DNA from 3 places in the Agarivorans sp. OAG1 genome. Region 2 is predicted to be linked to each of the others. Evidence: predicted binding sites of a transcription regulator. Region 2 holds the regulator's gene; each other region holds the start of a gene.

Region 1 (5,767 bases), 1.2 Mb from region 2:
AATTTGACTGCCGCCGCCATCCCAAATTTCTGCCACCATGTACGCTAATGGATTAACAGTTTCACCATTCATGGTGTAGGTGGTTGCTTTAGATGCATCTTCAACCGCTTTACGAATTTCGCCCCATGCACCAACAGGCACTTGGTACGCTTGGTCTAAACGCCAGCCATCGATACCCAGTTCTGTTACCCAGTAGCTAGCAACTTCTTTATAAAACTCAAGGGTATCGTTATCGGTACCTGGGTAGCTAACAGGGTTATCAGAGCCTGAAGGCGTTAAGCCATTTGGAGAAGGTGTTACATTGCCTTTATGGTGACCAAATACGCCATCAAAGATTACGTACATGCCACGCGCATGTGCTTCATTTACTAATGTGCGCGCTTGCTCTATGGTGCCAAAGTTAGGATCGATGGCGAAGTAGTTACGGGTAAAGTAACCGGTAGCATCTAGCTTGCTATCGCCTTCTGAGTCAAAGATAGGCGTCATCCAAACGGCATTCATGCCTAAGCTCTGGATGTAGTCAAGCGAGTCGATAATACCTTGCAGATCGCCTTTATGGTGGCTAGTACCGTAACCGTCGTTGTAGTCGTGGTTTGAATCACCATCGATAAACGCTTCGGTCATTACTTGATAGATGCGAAGTTCTTTTGCTTTTTCATAAATTTCAGCATCACAAGCATAAGCTTGGTATTCATAATCAGGTGTTCCGCCATCGCCGCCGTTGCCGCCGCTATCACCGCCGCCACCGCCACAAGCACTTAAACCAAATACTACTGCCATTGAGATGGCGCTCTTGGACCAATTCATTATTCATCCTTGCTAAATACAACTTATATGAGCTCAGTTAATCACAGCGTCTGTAGACTAGATACTTGATAGCGTTTTCAGATTGATGGAAAATTGACCCAGCTCGCATCTTTCGTTTAATTGAGAATATTGTTTTTTTATGAAATGGTTTTCATTTTGATTATTCTGTTCAAGAAACGATTCATGGTTAAAAACTTGGTTTGTGAGGATTTGCATTGTTCGATTTGGGTTTTTTACTACTCACGGTATGATAGCCCTATAAATAGAAAGAAAGTGGCAGGTTTATGAGTGGCGTTAGGGCCCAGCAAAAAGAGAAAACACGTAGAGCAATTATTGATGCTGCGTTTAGTCAGCTAAGTGCTGAACGTGGTTTGTCGAGCTTAAGTTTGAGGGAAGTGGCTAGAGAAGCGGGTATTGCACCCACTTCTTTTTATCGTCACTTTTCCGATATGGAAGAACTGGGACTAACCTTAGTAGATGAAGGTGGATTAACCTTACGCCAGCTTATGCGCCAAGCGCGCCAGCGCATTATTGCCAGTGGTGGCAGTGTTATTGGCACCTCGGTAGAAACCTTTATGGAGTTTGTTTATAACAATCCTAATGTGTTTCGTTTGTTGTTGCGTGAGCGTTCTGGGACATCTCCGGCTTTTAGGGCTGCTGTGGCGCGGGAGATCGCCCATTTTATTGCCGAGCTTACCGACTATTTAGAGCTGCAATATCGCTGCCCACGAGAGGATGCGCAAATGCAAGCCGAGGCAATGGTGATCATTGTTTTTAATGCTGGAGCATCTGCTTTAGATTTAGCCGAGTTTGATCGCCAATTGTTGGCCGATAAAACCATTAAACAGTTACGCATTGTTGCCAAGGGAGCGGCACTCTATAATCGCTCGGAAGCCTTAAGTTAAGAGGTGAATATGAAGGTAAGAAAATCGCTGCTATTGCTAGCTTTTATTGCTGGCTTATGTGGTAACGCCAGCTTGGCCTTGTTTACGGTGCCTGAGTTAAAGTTTTCGGTGTTTCCAATCATTGCCTTTGTACTGGCTATTATGCAGCTGTACCACTTATATACTGAGAAAGACTTAAGTGAAGACTCACCTCTAATGAGTGTCGCCGCCTTTCTGCTGGGCGCGCTGGGTTATTCGGCCATGCTGCGTGCTCAGTTCCCCGACATCGGTAGCAACTTAGTATTGCTAATCATCTGTTTGTTTATTGGCTTATGGTTGATGTTTAAGTTAGGTGGCTTTAAACGCTAAGGTTTGAATTTTTAAGTTATTGTAAAGCCTGCTGCCATGCTAAATCGGCCTGTTTTTGGTAGGCTTTCCAATCTCCTTTTAACCAGCGTTGGCGACCTTTTTCTGCAAAAAATAGATGCAGTTGGTTATCAAAAAATTCCCACACTTGGCCATCGGTTGCTATTAAGCCCTCGCCTAAAGACAGTGCATTGGCACAAAATCCGTTGTATTTAGCTAGGTAGGTCTCGGGACTAACCGCAAATTTGTCGGCGCTTTGTTGACTGGCAAACTGCCAGTTTGCCTCTTTCCATCTCACTATATATTTTTTATTGCCCTGCTGAATGTTGCGATTGGCTTGTTCTTGAGCAAGTTGGTAACTGGTGATGTCAATTCCGCCTATAGCTTTGTCGCTCCAAAAGCCGGTGCTTACCGGCTCATTGGCAAAGCTGCTTAAACTGAGTATCAAGCAAGTGGTGGCAAATATAGTCTGTTTCATAATCTTCCCTAGATGCTGAGTAAGCCATAAAGGGAGACCGTGCTTAGCAGAGCACTATTTCAAATAGTAAAAAGCCGCGTCAATTAACGCGGCTTTAAGTTGCAGGTGAATACTTGTGCTAGCGACGCTGCAGGTACATGCCTACTTCGATGTGGTCGGTATAGGGAAACTGGTCAAACAGCGCCCAATGGCTAATTTTGTGGGTACGGCTTAACTCACTTAGATTGTCGTAAAGTGTATTAGGGTTACACGAGATATAAACAATGTTGTCGTAGCCTTGCACCATGCCTAAGGTTGCATCATCTAAACCCGCTCGTGGTGGGTCAACCAAAATGGTATCGCATTGATAAGTGCTTAAATCAACATCGGCTTCTTTTAGGCGGCGGAACTCGCGCTCACCTAACATCGCTTGAGTAAATTCTTCTGCCGACAAACGAATGATTTTTACGTTGTCGATGTTGTTATGTTTAATGTTGTATTGCGCTGCTTCAACCGAGGGTTTGGCGATTTCGGTGGCTAACACGCGATTGAAGTTTTTGGCTAAGGCTAATGAGAAGTTACCATTGCCACAATATAGTTCTAGCAAATCACCTTGGCTATCGCTGGTGGCGCTTTGCGCCCATTCCAACATGTGTTGATTTACTATTGCGTTAGGTTGAGTGAAGCTGTTTTCTATTTGCTGGTAAATAAGTTTTTCACCATTAACAGTAAGTACTTCGTCTACTCTATCTTGGTCTAAACACATTTTTTGTTTACGTGAGCGACCAATTAGCTGAATGGAAAATTGCTTGCTTAGCTCAGCTTTTAGTTTTTCGGCTTCTACACGCCATGCCTCGTCGATAGGCTTGTGGTAGAGCATGCTTACTATCACTTCGCCACTTAAAGTAGATAAAAAATCCACTTGAAACAGTTTGTGGCGTAGCAGCGGGTTTGGTTTTAGCTGCTCAACTAAAATTGGCATAAGCTGGTTAATGATTTCGCTAGCCGGAGGAAAGCTGTCTACTCTAAATTTTTGTTTGGTTTGCTGATCAAACATGATGTAGAAGAGATCGTCACCTTCGTGCCACACCCTAAACTCAGCGCGCATTCGGTAATGATTCGTCGGTGATGCAAATACACTCGGTTGAGCAGGCGAAAATTCGGCAAACTGCTCTAAGCGTTTTGCCACTTTGTCGGCCAATAGTTGTTGGTACTGTTCTGGGTAGTATGCAATAGCGCTCATGGCCGTTCCTCTGTTCTAGCAAGCAGCGCAATTTAAAGGTGCGTGGCTTGCTTGTCCAGTTTATCTACAATAATAGTGATAATATTTCTAAAGTTTTAATTTTGGTCGCCGATAAGCTGTGACTAGGGTAAATCCGTGGAGGCTTTATGAACGAACTGAATGGCGTGGGCAAAACCCCCGTACAACAGTATGCCGAGCGCTTGTTGCAGCAGTCGGCACCGGCGATTGAGAAACGCAATAACTTGGCAGATGACAAGGCAAGCTTAAACCAGCAAGGTGCGGTAGCTAGCCATGTGTTATTGAGTTCTGTTGAAAAACATACCTTATCTATGGCAACGGGTGGAGTAAGCCTCCCTAAACCCCAGCAAGTGAGCGTGTTTGATGCTGAAGAAGTCGCTCGAAACGTGCTTAATTTTGTTGCCAGTTCCCTGCACAGCGCTAAACAGTCGGGGATGTCGGAAGATAAGCTAGCCGAAATGATGGCCCAAGCCCGTAAAGGGGTAGATATGGGTTTTGAAGGTGCCCGTGAGGAACTTAGTGATGCGGGTATTCTTAATGAAGAGTTAGAAAAAGGCATCGATAAGAGTTATGACCTGATTCAAGAAGGTTTAGAAAAGATTGAAGAAGGTGATTACGAAATTCAATCTGCTCCTCTTTATAGCCAACTGGCAATGTCTAGTTCGCAATCCGCCACTATGGAGTTAGAAACAGCAGAAGGCGATAAGGTCACTATTAGTTATGGCTCGCAGTTAGCCGCCAGTTATAGTGAAGGGCGTTCTTCAATCCAAGCCTCTTTTGCCTCGCAGCAACAATTTAGCTTCTCGGTTGAGGGAGACCTTAATGATGATGAATTGGCGGCAATTGCAGATTTGATTAAACAAGTTGATGAGGTTGGCCAGCAGTTTTTCTCGGGCGATTTAGATAAAGCCTTTGATCAAGCGCTTAATATTGGTTTCGACGAACAGCAACTAGTTGGCTTTGCGGTTAACTTTCAGCAGCAACAAAGCGTAGCGGTTACGCAAGCCTATCAACAAGCTAATGATAAATCCTCTGGTGGTTCTGAGCTGGTGCCAGACTTAAGTGAGTTTTTGAGCTCTTGGCAAGATATTCAAGCCAAAGTGAGTGCTTTGTTTGCTCAACCTGAATCTGCCACCGAAACGCTATTGGCTGGAATACTGCCTATTTCTAGTCCTAGCGACGAAGAAAACAAACAAGCAGATGTAGAACGCTTTAAAGGTTTTGCCGACCGCATGGCTGAAGCTTTGGCGATGTTTAACAACACACCTGCTACTGCGAATAACGCAGCCGACAACATTAGTTAATTTCAAGTTGGGTAAAAGCGCGGCTTTTTGTGCTATCAATCACATTAAGCCTCGCTTATAATCTCGCCCGCTGTGGTGCTTGTGTATTTAATACTCAAGCTTAATAGGGAATCTGGTGAAAATCCGGAACTGACGCGCAGCGGTAATGAGGAACGAAAGCTCAAGGATTGGCCTTTTCCAAGGAACTCCAGACACTGTTTGTATCGCCAAACGGGAAGTCGCAGCCGTAGTACAAGTAATACGCCTCTAAGTCCGAATACCTGCCACATCGCACATGCTTATAACAGCAAAGTACTACGCGACGATTAGGATTACATCGATGAAGAAGTTCATATTACTGGCCGCAGTAGCGCCAGCTTTTGGCTATGCCCAAGAAACCCAGCAAGCGCCCCAAACAGAACAGCCAGCTACTATGGTTGTTACCGCCAACCGCATGGAACAAACTGAAGCCAGTGTTATTGCGCCACTTACTGTGGTTAGCCGTAGCGAAATTGAAAGCAGCGGCGCTCAAGACATTATTGATGTGCTAAGCCAGCAAGTGGGTATTAGCGTTACCCGTAATGGCGGTAAAGGGCATACCGAAAGTGTGTTTATTCGTGGTACCAGCTCAGCACAATCTTTGTTTCTTATCGATGGCGTGCGAATCAATACTGCTACAAATGGTGGCGCGCAGTTGTCGTTACTCCCC
Region 2 (5,767 bases):
GTATGGAAGCCACGAAATATGGCATTTAACAAGTCACTGTCATCTGGACGTTTTTCTAAATCAACCAGCTGTTCAGACAGCTGCTCAAGGATCTCCGCCGCTTCTACGAGAAAGTCTTGTAAGATGTCTTCATCTACATCAAACGACATGCGCTACTCCCTTAAAATCCTAAACTAGACAACAAGTCATCAACATCATCTTGGTCGTTAACAACGTCGTCCCTTTGCTCTTTATTTAATATTGGCCCTTCGGCTTCGATAGCAGATTTCGTCACTTTTTTATTTTCTACTACTTCGGCGTTCTCATTTCCAAACAAGGTAAGCATTTCAACCAGACTTTCTTCCACCTCTTGCACCAAGGTGATTACCTTACGAATCATCTGACCGGTTAAATCTTGGAAATCTTGAGCCATCAATATTTCGGTTAACATGCTACGTAGTTTATCGGCATTTGCTGAAGAACTATTAAGGAAAATATCGATTTGGTGACATAGCGCCTTAAATTGGCCGATTTCAATTCTTCGTTCCATCAAACTTTGCCATATAGGCATGATACTGTTGATTTCGTTAGTTAATTGATCGGCAATTGGAAGGCCAGACTCTACTGCGTCCATGGTTTTATTGGCCGCTTGATCGGTCATCTCTATCACATAGTTCAACCGCTCTTTAGCGTCTGGTATTTCTTGATTAGCTAACTCGTTAATTCGAATATCGAGTTTAAATTCATTTAAAGAGTCATGAAGCTGACGAGTGAGCTGCCCAACCTTATCAAATAGCAGGTTAGCTTTTGGAGCACAAAGCTCACTAACAAGTTGATTCGCCTCGGCGACATTTCCTTCTTCAAGTAGCGCAACCAAAGATTTGGCGTCGGCTAGTGAAATAATCGGAGTATCTGTGCTCACGCATCTTCCTTTCTTATTGTAGTCTTTCGAAAATCTTATCTAGCTTCTCTTTTAGCGTGGCTGCAGTGAAAGGTTTAACAATATATCCATTTACGCCGGCTTGAGCAGCTTCGATGATCTGTTCACGTTTTGCTTCGGCAGTTACCATTAAAACAGGTAAGTGAGACAAACTTTCGTCGGCACGAATATTTTTCAATAGGTCGATGCCTTCCATTCCGGGCATGTTCCAATCAGTTACTACAAATTCGAAATCGCCGCCTTTAAGCATAGGTAATGCGGTATTTCCGTCATCGGCTTCATGAGTATTGTTGAAGCCAAGATCTCTAAGTAGGTTTTTAATAATCCTTCTCATCGTTGAAAAATCATCAACAACCAGAATTTTCATATTTTTATCCAAGGTACGTCCCCCAACAGGATGTTTTACAAGCCACTAAATAGGCCAAAAATTTATGTAATATAGATATTATGCCTTAATAAACACAATTTTAGTCCATCTTTTACAAGAAATGTAAGGATGAATTTCTCTATTGTGTCCAATCTCGCATTCGAGTTTTAACTCGAGCAAGCGCTTGACTATGAATTTGACTGACTCGGGACTCGCTTACGCTCAATACTTCACCAATTTCTTTTAGGTTAAGTTCTTCATCATAATAGAGGGACAAAACCAATGCTTCTCTCTCTGGAAGACCTTTAATACATTCGGCAAGAGATTGTTGAAAGCGTTGATTGGCAAAACCTTCAAAGGGTCGGTTTAGTTCTCGACTTTCTTCACTTGATATGACGTCTTCACTCACACCTAGATCATCGATACCTAAAATGCGTCCGCAATTTACATCAGACAACATTGAGTGATACTCACTTAAGCTTACGCCAAGCTTTGCAGCAACCTCGGCGTCTTTTGCGTCACCGTTTTTTTCTTTCTCGACTTCAGCGATTGCATCACTGATGGCGCGGCTGTTTTTATGTACCGAGCGCGGAACCCAATCGCCACGACGAATTTCGTCAAGCATCGAGCCACGAATGCGGATGCCGGCGTAGGTTTCGAAGCTAGCCCCTTTAGAGCCATCAAAGTTACGCGCGGCTTCGATTAGGCCAATCATTCCTGATTGGATCAAGTCATCAACAATCACGCTAGCCGGAAGCCTAGCCATTAGGTGATGGGCTATCCGTTTGACCAAGTTTGCATGGCGCTCCACCAAAACATTAGTGTCATTAGCGCTGGCATAAGCGGCAACTTTATTCACTAAGCTGTTCTCTATTTTTACGTTGTCCAAACTCGAGAAGGTTCTCGATGAAAAATTCTAAATGCCCACCTGCTTGTTCAGGAATTGGCCAAGTAGAAGCTTTACTTGCTAGTGAGCGAAATGCCAAAGATGCAGGAGACTTAGGGTAGGCTTCTACCACTACTCGCTGCTTCCTTACGGCTAAGCGCACGTTATTGTCATAAGGAATACAAGATACCAATTCGAGTGTAGCATCCAAGAAACGATCGGTAACTCGAGTAAGCTTAGCAAACAATTCTTGGCCTTCGCGTAAGCTACGAACCATATTTGCTACCACTTTAAATTTGTAGACACCGTGCTGGTTTGAAAGCAGCTTTATGAGCGCATAAGCATCGGTAATAGAGGTTGGCTCATCGCACACCACCACTAATATATCTTGTGACGCTTTGGCAAAACTTAGCACCATGTCGGAGATGCCCGCTGCAGTATCAACCAACAACACATCAATAGGTGTTTTCATACTGCTAAAAGCACGAATAAGTCCGGCGTGTTCCGCAGGACTGAGTTCCACCATTGATTGAGTACCAGAAGTAGCTGGTGCAATTAAGATCCCATTGGGCCCTTTAACTAATACTTCATCTAAGGTGCATTCACCGGATAGAACGTGAGAGAGGTTTTTAGTTACACGTAAACCAAGCAGCACATCTACATTTGCTAGGCCTAAGTCGGCATCCAGAACCATTACGCGCTTACCTTGCGCAGCCATGGCTATGCCCATGTTAAGAGTGACGTTAGTTTTACCTACGCCCCCTTTGCCGCCAGTTACAGCGATGACTTTCACATTGTTTTTTTGTTGCATCATTCTTAAGCCGCTAGCTTGGTCAAATTCATTGTCTTTAGAATACATCTGAAACCTTTTGTTGTTCGGTTTCACTAAACCAGAAATGTTGCTGGCTTTGCTTATCGATAACCGATAATGCTTGTTCAATTAATTGGGTAGGCGCAGCTACCGCAATATCTTCAGGCACTTGTTGCCCGTGAGTAACGTAACTTATTGGTAAGGCGTGGCGCAAGGTTACATTTAACACTTCGCCTAATGCTAAACTTTCATCTAATTTGGTAAGTATGGTACCAGCTAAAGGAATTCGCTGAAATTGGTTCACAGTTTCTTCAATTACCTGACGCTGCGCGTTGGCCGACATCACCAAATAGTTACGAATGTTCACGCGGCTGTTTTTTACTAGCTTGTCTAATTGTTCGTGTAAGCGAAGATCTCGTTGGCTCATGCCAGCGGTATCAATAAGTACCAACTTTTTGTCTTTAAACTGATAAAGCAACTGTGAAAGCTCTTCTTCATCATTGGCGACACGTACGGCGCAGCCCATAATTTTGCCGTAAGTAGCAAGTTGTTCATGAGCACCAATACGGTAGGTGTCTGTAGTAATCATCGCCACACTTTCGGCGCCATGGCGCATTGCAAACTGTGCTGCTAACTTGGCGATGGTGGTTGTTTTTCCTACACCCGTTGGGCCAAGCAACGCAATAGCCCCACCCTTTAACAAAATCTCATCTTGGCCAACCGGTAGTTGATTGACTAATAGTTCACGTAAATGCTGCCAGCCTTCCTGAACGCCGAGCTCTTCGGGAATGTATCCTGCTATTTGGTCGGCCATATCTTCATCAAAGCCAACTAGCTGCAACTGCTTAATTAACATCGCGCGAACCGGTTCTTGGCGCTCTACTTCCTGCCACATTAGTCCAGATACTTGATGCTCAAGCAACTTGCGCATGGCGGCCATTTCTTTTTTAAGCTCACCAACTTCGTTGCCTGCAGCAGCTGATGCTGAGCTAGCTGGTTGTCCACCAAGAGACGTATTTGTTGGTTTATTTGATATGGAGCCTTGCTGCGCCCAACCTTGTTGTTGAGCTAAAGAGCGTGGCGCCTGAACGGTGCGAGGGCGCTGCTGTTGCTGCTTTTGCTGAGACTGTTGCAAGTTTTCTTGCTGACGCTTTTGATGGCGCTGCATAAAGTTGGTTAGGTTATCTTTCAAACTGGCATTTTCGTCAAAATCATGACTTGGATGCTGTTTTGTTGGCGCTTTTTTGGCAGCGCCAGCATTCATAGACGACAAATTGACGCTATCTTCAGGCAATGCTCTATCGTTTTTAGGCGCAGCTTGTTTAGCGCTAGAAGGTTCAACCGCAGCAACAATCTCGATGCCACCGGTTACCTTTTTGTTAGACATGATAACTGCATCGCTGCCAAGTGTTTCCTTCACTTCGGCTAGTGCGGTTCGCATATCTTTTGCAAAAAAGCGTTTCATTTTCACTGTTCACCTTCCTTTTGCTAATTCGCTGAAGCTACTGCCCCACTGAACTCACAATTCGTATTTGTTTATCTTCTGGCACTTCTTGATAAGACAGAACCCTTAATGCAGGCATTGCTGTTTTAACAAATCGAGACATGCTTGAACGCAGTATGCCCGAGGTTAACAAGATAGCGGGTTGACCGGCCATTTCTTGGTTTTGACACGCCTCCGTTAATGATACTTGGAGTTTCTCTGCCAAACCTGGCTCCATACCTGCGCCATCGTTTCCTGCCGCTTGCATAGACTGATGCAATATCTGCTCCAAGTCTGGAGACAAAGTAATTACTGGAAGTTCGGCCTCGCTGCCAATCAATTCTTGAACGATTAAACGTTTTAACGAAATACGACAGGCGGCGGTAAGAATATCGGGGTCTTGGCTCTTAGGCCCATATTCAACCAAGGTTTGAACAATGCTGCGAACATCACGAATAGGCACACCTTCATTAAGTAGGTTTTGCAGTACCTTAACCACCGTAGACAAAGTCATAGTGTCTGGCACTAGGCCTTCAACCAATTTAGGCAAGCTGCCACCTAGCATATCAAGTAGGTTTTGAACTTCTTCGTGGCCAAGTAGGCTGGCAGCATTGTTAGTAAGAAGCTGACTTAAATGGGTTGCGACAACCGTGGCGGAATCAACCACCGTATAACCCAATGTTTGTGCATGTTCGCGCTGCTCAGTAGCTACCCAAGCGGCTTCCAAGCCAAAGGCAGGATCTGTGGTAGCTTGGCCTTCAATTTTACCAAATACTTGGCCAGGGTTAATAGCCATTTCGCGGTCGTGGAACACTTCCGACTCACCGTAAGTCACGCCCATTAGGGTGATTCGATACTGGTTTGGGCCCAAATCTAGGTTATCTCGAATATGCACGGCAGGGACCAGAAAACCCAAATCTTGCGATAGCTTCTTACGCACGCCTTTAATACGCGCCAATAATTCGCCGCCTTGAGATTTATCCACCAATGGAATTAAGCGATAGCCTACCTCAAGACCAATCACATCAACCGGTTGAACATCATCCCAACCTAGCTCTTTTGGTTCACTGCTCACATTAGAACTGGAAGAAGCAGGTTGTAATGCAGTCTCGGCAGCTTTCTTAGCATCGCCTTTATGTCGCATCCACGCAGCACCTAAACAGACCGCTGCACAACTCAAAAACGCTAAATGAGGCATGCCAGGCACAATGCCCATAATGAAAAGAATCGAGCCACAAATAATCATTACTCGTGGATCTTTGAACATTTGCAAGCTTACCTGCTCACCCATATCCGCTTCG
Region 3 (5,767 bases), 1.6 Mb from region 2:
ATGCGGTATTTTATTTGCAAAATACTGATAGCGAACCTTTGATGTTCTATCTAGAAGGATGGAGCGACACCCAGCAGTTGCAGCTAGAACCACTTAACTATTTGATCCAAACTACGGCTGTGCGCCTAGAAAACCAACACTTGCAAAAACAACTAGCTCACGGTCAATTGCGCCTGGTGGAATTAATTCATCAAGCCATTCAAACCAAACAATATAATACCGAGCAGCTTAGCACTATAGAGCGTTATTGCGCTGAACTTGCTGTGGCTTATTCGCTCAGCGACCAACAGTGTGAAGCATTAAACCAAGCCGCTAGCTTTTATGACCTAGCTAACCACGGCTTACCCGACGTGCTGCTTAGCTGTAACATGTTAAGCCAAGGGAGTTGGCAGCGCATTGCCGAACATTGCGAGCTACCAGATACACTTAAAGATCCCGCAGTGCAACAGCAAATAGATGCAGCCCTTATCGTAGCTAATCAAAGCCAAGAACATTGGGATGGCAGTGGCCGACCACTAGGCCTAAGTGGTGAAGCCATTCATGTCTACGCCCGTATTGTCGCTTTAGCGGTATTTTTAAGTGAACAAACAGACCAGCAAGCAAGTTTGGCTCAGCTTGATTTAGCCAACAACCCACACTTTGATCCTCAATTAACCACATTTACGGTTAAGCACATGTTAAATCCTGATTAATAAGGCCAATTTGGCCAAACTATCACCAAGTTTCAGCTGCCTTATCGGCAGCTTCTTGCTACACTTCGCCCTTAGTCAAATTTGAGGTTTCCCTGTGTTAGTTTGCCCCTGCGGTAGCGGCAACGATTTTCTTCAGTGCTGTCAGCCCATCATCACCGGTGATTGCTTACCAACAAGTTGTGAGCAGTTAATGCGTTCTCGCTACACCGCGTTTACGCTGGGCGATGCTAGTTATTTATGGCAAACGCACCACTCGGACTATCGACAAGGCGATGCCCCACAACCTTCAACTAAAGAAGATTTAGGGCAATGGGAAAAGCTACAAATAATTTTTAGCTGTGACTTTAAAGATGGCCAAACAGGCATAGTGGAGTTTAAAGCTCATTATCGCGAACAGGGTCAACGACAAATTTTGCACGAGCGCTCTAACTTTAAGAAAGTTAATGAGCGTTGGTTTTATACTGATGGAGAGTTCGCCCCAAAAGCCTTGGCGCGTAATTCAGCTTGCCCCTGCGGAAGCGGCAAAAAGTTTAAACAGTGCTGTAATAAATCTTAACTTTAAAACTGAATAAATCGAAAACACAATGGAAAGAAAAATTCTATTAACCGAATGCCCAGACGCAAAAGGTTTAATCTCAAGCATTACCAATATATGTGCTAAGCACCAGCTTAACATTATTAAAAACAACGAGTTTGTTGATAACGATGCCAATCGCTTTTTTATGCGTACAGTATTAGAAGGCTACTTTAACGACCAAACTTTACTTGCCGATTTAGATGGCGCACTTCCAGCTGGAAGCACCCGTCGGCTAGAAAGTGCTGGGCGCAAACGTATTGTTATCATGGTAACCAAAGAAGCACATTGTTTGGGCGATCTACTCATGAAAGCCGTTTACGGTGATATGGATGTAGAAATTGCTGCAGTTGTTGGTAACTACGATAGCCTACGTACCTTGACGGAAAAATTTGATATTCCTTTCCATCATATTAGCCATGTAGATTTAAGCCGCGAAGAGCATGAGCAACAAGTTATTAAGGTAGTGCAGCAGTACCAACCAGACTACGTAGTACTTGCCAAGTACATGCGTATTCTTACGCCAGCTTTTGTTGAAGCCTTTAGCAACAAAATCTTAAACATTCATCACTCGTTTTTGCCAGCATTTATTGGTGCTAAGCCTTATAAACAAGCTTACGACCGAGGCGTAAAAATTATTGGTGCCACCGCCCACTTTGTAAACAACGATTTAGACGAAGGGCCAATAGTAGAGCAACATGTAATCCATGTTGATCATACTTACAGCGCCGAAGAAATGGCCAAAGCTGGCCGTGATGTAGAAAAAGCAGTATTAAGTAAAGCACTGCAGCAAGTGCTTGATGAAAAAGTATTTGTATACGGAAACCGTACCGTGGTGTTTCGTTAATTAAAGTACTTAACGCTAAGTGGCTTTGAGTAATCGAAGTCACTTAGTAGCTTGTACATGTCAGTACCCTTCACTTCCTTATCTATTTCTTGTTGCTGATCTGGCTTAGCCACTTGGTGTTTTACCCGGCTTAACAAATCCACGTTGTTCATTACCTCGTGAGGTAAACCGTCGACACTGTCTTCTGCACACGCCGCATAGCCGCCTAGAGCCTGTTCTAAACGAATTCGCGACGGCTCACCAGCATGTAGGTGCTTACTCCAATTAGCTTGCACTGGAAACTCATCATCTAGCGCTTTAAGAGCGCGAGTTTGAGCCAGTTGAAACTTATCACGTAAATCTTGCTGAACTTGTTCATGCTGTTGCTTTTGCATTGAAAACTGAGCTTGATCGCACACGTTTTGGCTAAGCATGCTAAGCAATAAATGAAAATGAGCCTGATCACCCTGCAAGGCACTTTGGTTAAGCGTATCGCCCAACTGCAGTTCATCACACAAGCTACTTTGTCTAATTTGCTCAACTAACATATTGCTCCTCCATTACCTTTATAGCTATCGGAAAAGCAGGCTAAAACTTTAGCAAATTTCGGCCAAATGCACAGATAATAAGCAAACAGTTATCTACCAATAAAAATGTCGCTGTTTTTGCTTTACAGCCCACCAAGTTCTGGTAATATGCCGCTCCACAAGCAGGAGGGGTTCCCGAGTGGCCAAAGGGAACAGATTGTAAATCTGTCGCGAAAGCTTCGGTGGTTCGAATCCACCTCCCTCCACCATATTGATAAAAAAAGACATCTTAGGATGTCTTTTTTTATACCCGAAATTTGCCTTAAGTATGCAATTAGCGCACAACAAAAATATTAAGTTGAGCAATAACCAATAGATTTAAAAGTCTTAGGAGTAACAGCATTTAGAAACAAATGCTTAACAAGATAAGGCAGCGGAAACAAATACGCCAAGCTAATTTTAGCTTGGCGTTCCAACCAAATACGGAAAGTAATAAACGGTAAATAGACTAACTTACTAAGTAGAAAGATGTACATTGTGCAAATCTAACCACTCAACTAAGGCGGTCCAGCCATCTTAAGGTTGCCCTAAAGACCTGTAACTTTCCGACCTTGGATCACTCCAAGTTTGGCTTTGACTCAGCGCTGATGAGACCAAAAGACTCATCAACACCTCAATATTAAATCAAGCTTAGCTGTTTTTGCAAGGTTTAATAGCAGATACTACTACTGCGCTAACTGTCTATACTTACACTACTTTATCGCTTGGTAACTTATGCTAGGATAAGCCAAAAGGATTAGAACACTCAGTAATGGCAACGCAATACAATTACAGCGACAAGCAAATACTCATCGTTGATGACCAGCGAGCCTTTCAGGTTATGCTTAAGGCCATGTTGCAAAACTTTGGCGCAACCGACGTTTATTTTGCAAACACTGGCGAAGCCGCTGTAAGGGCGTGCAAAAAACGAAAATTCGACATCCTTCTAGTGGATTATAACCTTGGCACTGGCAAGAATGGTGGCCAGCTTTTAGAAGAGCTTCGTGTTAGCGAGTTGTTAGAAGTTGATGCTCTGTTTTTTATTATTAGTGGTGACAATAATAAAAGTATGGTGCTTAGTGCTCTAGAAATGGAGCCAGACGAGTTCATAACCAAACCATTTTCTCAGTTTCAGTTACACAACCGCCTAGCAAGAGCCCATGTAAAGCGTCAAAGTTTACGCGAGGTTTATCACGCATTATCAAAAAAACAGTATCAGCAAGTTATTGAACTGTGTGACAAACAGATTGAAGCCGAAAGCCGTTACAGCAACTATTGCCGTAACTTACGCGTTGAAGCGCAAATAGCCTTAGGCGAATACGTGGCAGCTAAAGAAGCACTAGAAGCCATTCTAGAAGAGCGGAAACAAACCTGGGCAAAAGCTACCTTAGGCCGTGTTCACCTGTTACTAAAAGACAATAAAAGCGCGATTGAAACACTTAATCGCTCTATTGCTGAGAGCCCATTGCTGCTCACCGGCTATGACTGGCTAGCTCGTGCTTACCGAGCAGACGGTGAGTTAGACAAAGCCCTAGAAACTGTGCTTAAAGCCTCTAAGTTGGCGGTAAATAGTATTGAGCGCCAACAGCTGTTAGCCGAGCTTGCTATGGAAGCTGGCGATTTAACCCTAGCCAAAGAAACCTTTTCTACCATTTTGCAGCTTGCTAGGCGGTCTATACATCGTGGCCCTCATCACCTGTGTAACTATGTACGCAGCCTAATAGACGAAGCGCAAAGTGAAGATGATTTGTATCGAAAAAATCGCTTACTGCAAGAAGTTAACTCTGTGCTATTTCATGCTAGGCGTGAAGAAGGCAAAGACGATGACTTTAATTTTGATGCCTTTGAAGGCATAAGCCAAGCTCGCGTGCACGCCACCAAAGGTGAGCTAAACAAAGCCAAACGATTGCTGTTTGATAGCCACGACGGTTTGTTAGATGCCCCCAGCAAAGTAAGTGGTGAACTATTACCCGACACCTTCTTAACCCTAAACTCTGTAGGCGAGTTTGAATACGCAATGCCCTTTGCCGAAGAGCTAGAAAAACGCGATGACATCGACCCCATGTCTTTATCCTCTGCGCACAAAGTATTAAAAGCTGAAGATTTTGAACTCAAACTTGGCCAGTTTCGTGAATACAACAAAATGGGCATCGAAGCCTATGAAGAAAATCGCTTTCACGAGGCGACGAGCTATTTCGACAAGGCTTTGCAAGTGGCCCCTGGAAACACCGGCGCAATCTTGAATAAAATCCAAGCCATTCTAAAACAACTTAATCAATCGGAAAAAGGGCTCAGTGGGCAGCTTTTAAGTGACTGCAAAATTACCATTAAGTTACTCGATGGTCTTAAATTAAACGACAACCACGCCGAGCGTTACTCAACCTTAAAAAGTGAGTTCCAGCAACTCGGTAGCGGCAACAAAAAATAGCAAGCAAGTCTTGTTAGCCCCACATTTTAAGGCTGCTCGCAAAATCCTCCATTTGAAATACACTTAGCTTAAAGCCAGTGAATAAAACTGGCTAATAATCAAATTGTTGATTAATAGCTGGAGCGTTAGCCAAATATGGAGAAGTGCGGTCAATGTCTGTACCAAGATAGTTCTGGAGCCAACTGCAAGGAACCTGCTTTAGAAAGCGGGTTGTGTTTTTGGCATGATCCAGACGAGGACAAATGCGGTGAAGAAATCAAAGAGAAGCTAGAAAACCATGCTAAAAGCGGCGGCATGCTTCAAGGTATCAGCCTAAAAAAAGCCAAACTAGCTGGTATTGATTTAGTTCACTACAACAGCAAGCAAGGTTACGACCTTTCTGGCGCCGACCTCTATCGAAGTGACTTGAGAGGGGCACACCTTTTTAATATCAACCTGCAAAGCGGTAGCTTAATGAAAGCCGATTTGCGAGGAGCTAATTTAAATCATGCCGATCTAACAAAAACCAATTTGCTTGGTGCCAAAATGGACCAATGTAAATGCGATAGTCTGTGCGTTGGCGAAAGAGTGCTTCAAGAGCAATTAGGCAGTGCCGCTGAGCAACAGCAAGATAAAGAAGCCATGGCCGACTACTACCAACAAGCCGAGGAAGTGTATCGCGGTCTCCGTAAAACAGCCGAA

The links. Region 2 encodes FliA, which starts transcription of late flagellar genes. Its sites were predicted from a motif close to CTAAAGNTNNNNNNNNNNNNGCCGATA; they were not measured.
Region 1: a site for FliA is predicted at 3,845-3,871, ahead of OAG1_RS01975 (DUF5610 domain-containing protein). Genes of this name have one in related genera too.
Region 3: a site for FliA is predicted at 2,666-2,692, ahead of OAG1_RS14815 (VC2046/SO_2500 family protein). Genes of this name have one in related genera too.

What each region holds. Positions count from the first base shown of each region.
Region 1 is NZ_AP028990.1:413,866-419,632, forward strand. It holds gene OAG1_RS01950 (alpha-amylase family glycosyl hydrolase) at 1-807, opposite strand, end outside; gene fabR (HTH-type transcriptional repressor FabR) at 1,092-1,712, shown strand; gene OAG1_RS01960 (DUF1422 family protein) at 1,722-2,060, shown strand; gene OAG1_RS01965 (YHS domain-containing (seleno)protein) at 2,077-2,535, opposite strand; gene trmA (tRNA (uridine(54)-C5)-methyltransferase TrmA) at 2,654-3,757, opposite strand; gene OAG1_RS01975 (DUF5610 domain-containing protein) at 3,904-5,079, shown strand; cobalamin riboswitch at 5,136-5,362, shown strand; gene OAG1_RS01980 (TonB-dependent receptor) at 5,399-5,767, shown strand, end outside.
Region 2 is NZ_AP028990.1:1,660,297-1,666,063, reverse strand. It holds gene OAG1_RS07800 (chemotaxis protein CheA) at 1-149, opposite strand, end outside; gene OAG1_RS07795 (protein phosphatase CheZ) at 161-901, opposite strand; gene cheY (chemotaxis response regulator CheY) at 915-1,298, opposite strand; gene OAG1_RS07785 (RNA polymerase sigma factor FliA) at 1,426-2,145, opposite strand; gene OAG1_RS07780 (MinD/ParA family protein) at 2,138-3,031, opposite strand; gene flhF (flagellar biosynthesis protein FlhF) at 3,021-4,448, opposite strand; gene flhA (flagellar biosynthesis protein FlhA) at 4,486-5,767, opposite strand, start outside.
Region 3 is NZ_AP028990.1:3,249,207-3,254,973, forward strand. It holds gene OAG1_RS14800 (DUF3369 domain-containing protein) at 1-692, shown strand, start outside; gene OAG1_RS14805 (YchJ family metal-binding protein) at 787-1,248, shown strand; gene purU (formyltetrahydrofolate deformylase) at 1,277-2,113, shown strand; gene OAG1_RS14815 (VC2046/SO_2500 family protein) at 2,110-2,640, opposite strand; tRNA gene OAG1_RS14820 (tRNA-Tyr) at 2,805-2,888, shown strand; cyclic di-GMP riboswitch class I at 3,178-3,261, opposite strand; gene OAG1_RS14825 (response regulator) at 3,431-5,086, shown strand; gene OAG1_RS14830 (ion channel) at 5,222-5,767, shown strand, end outside.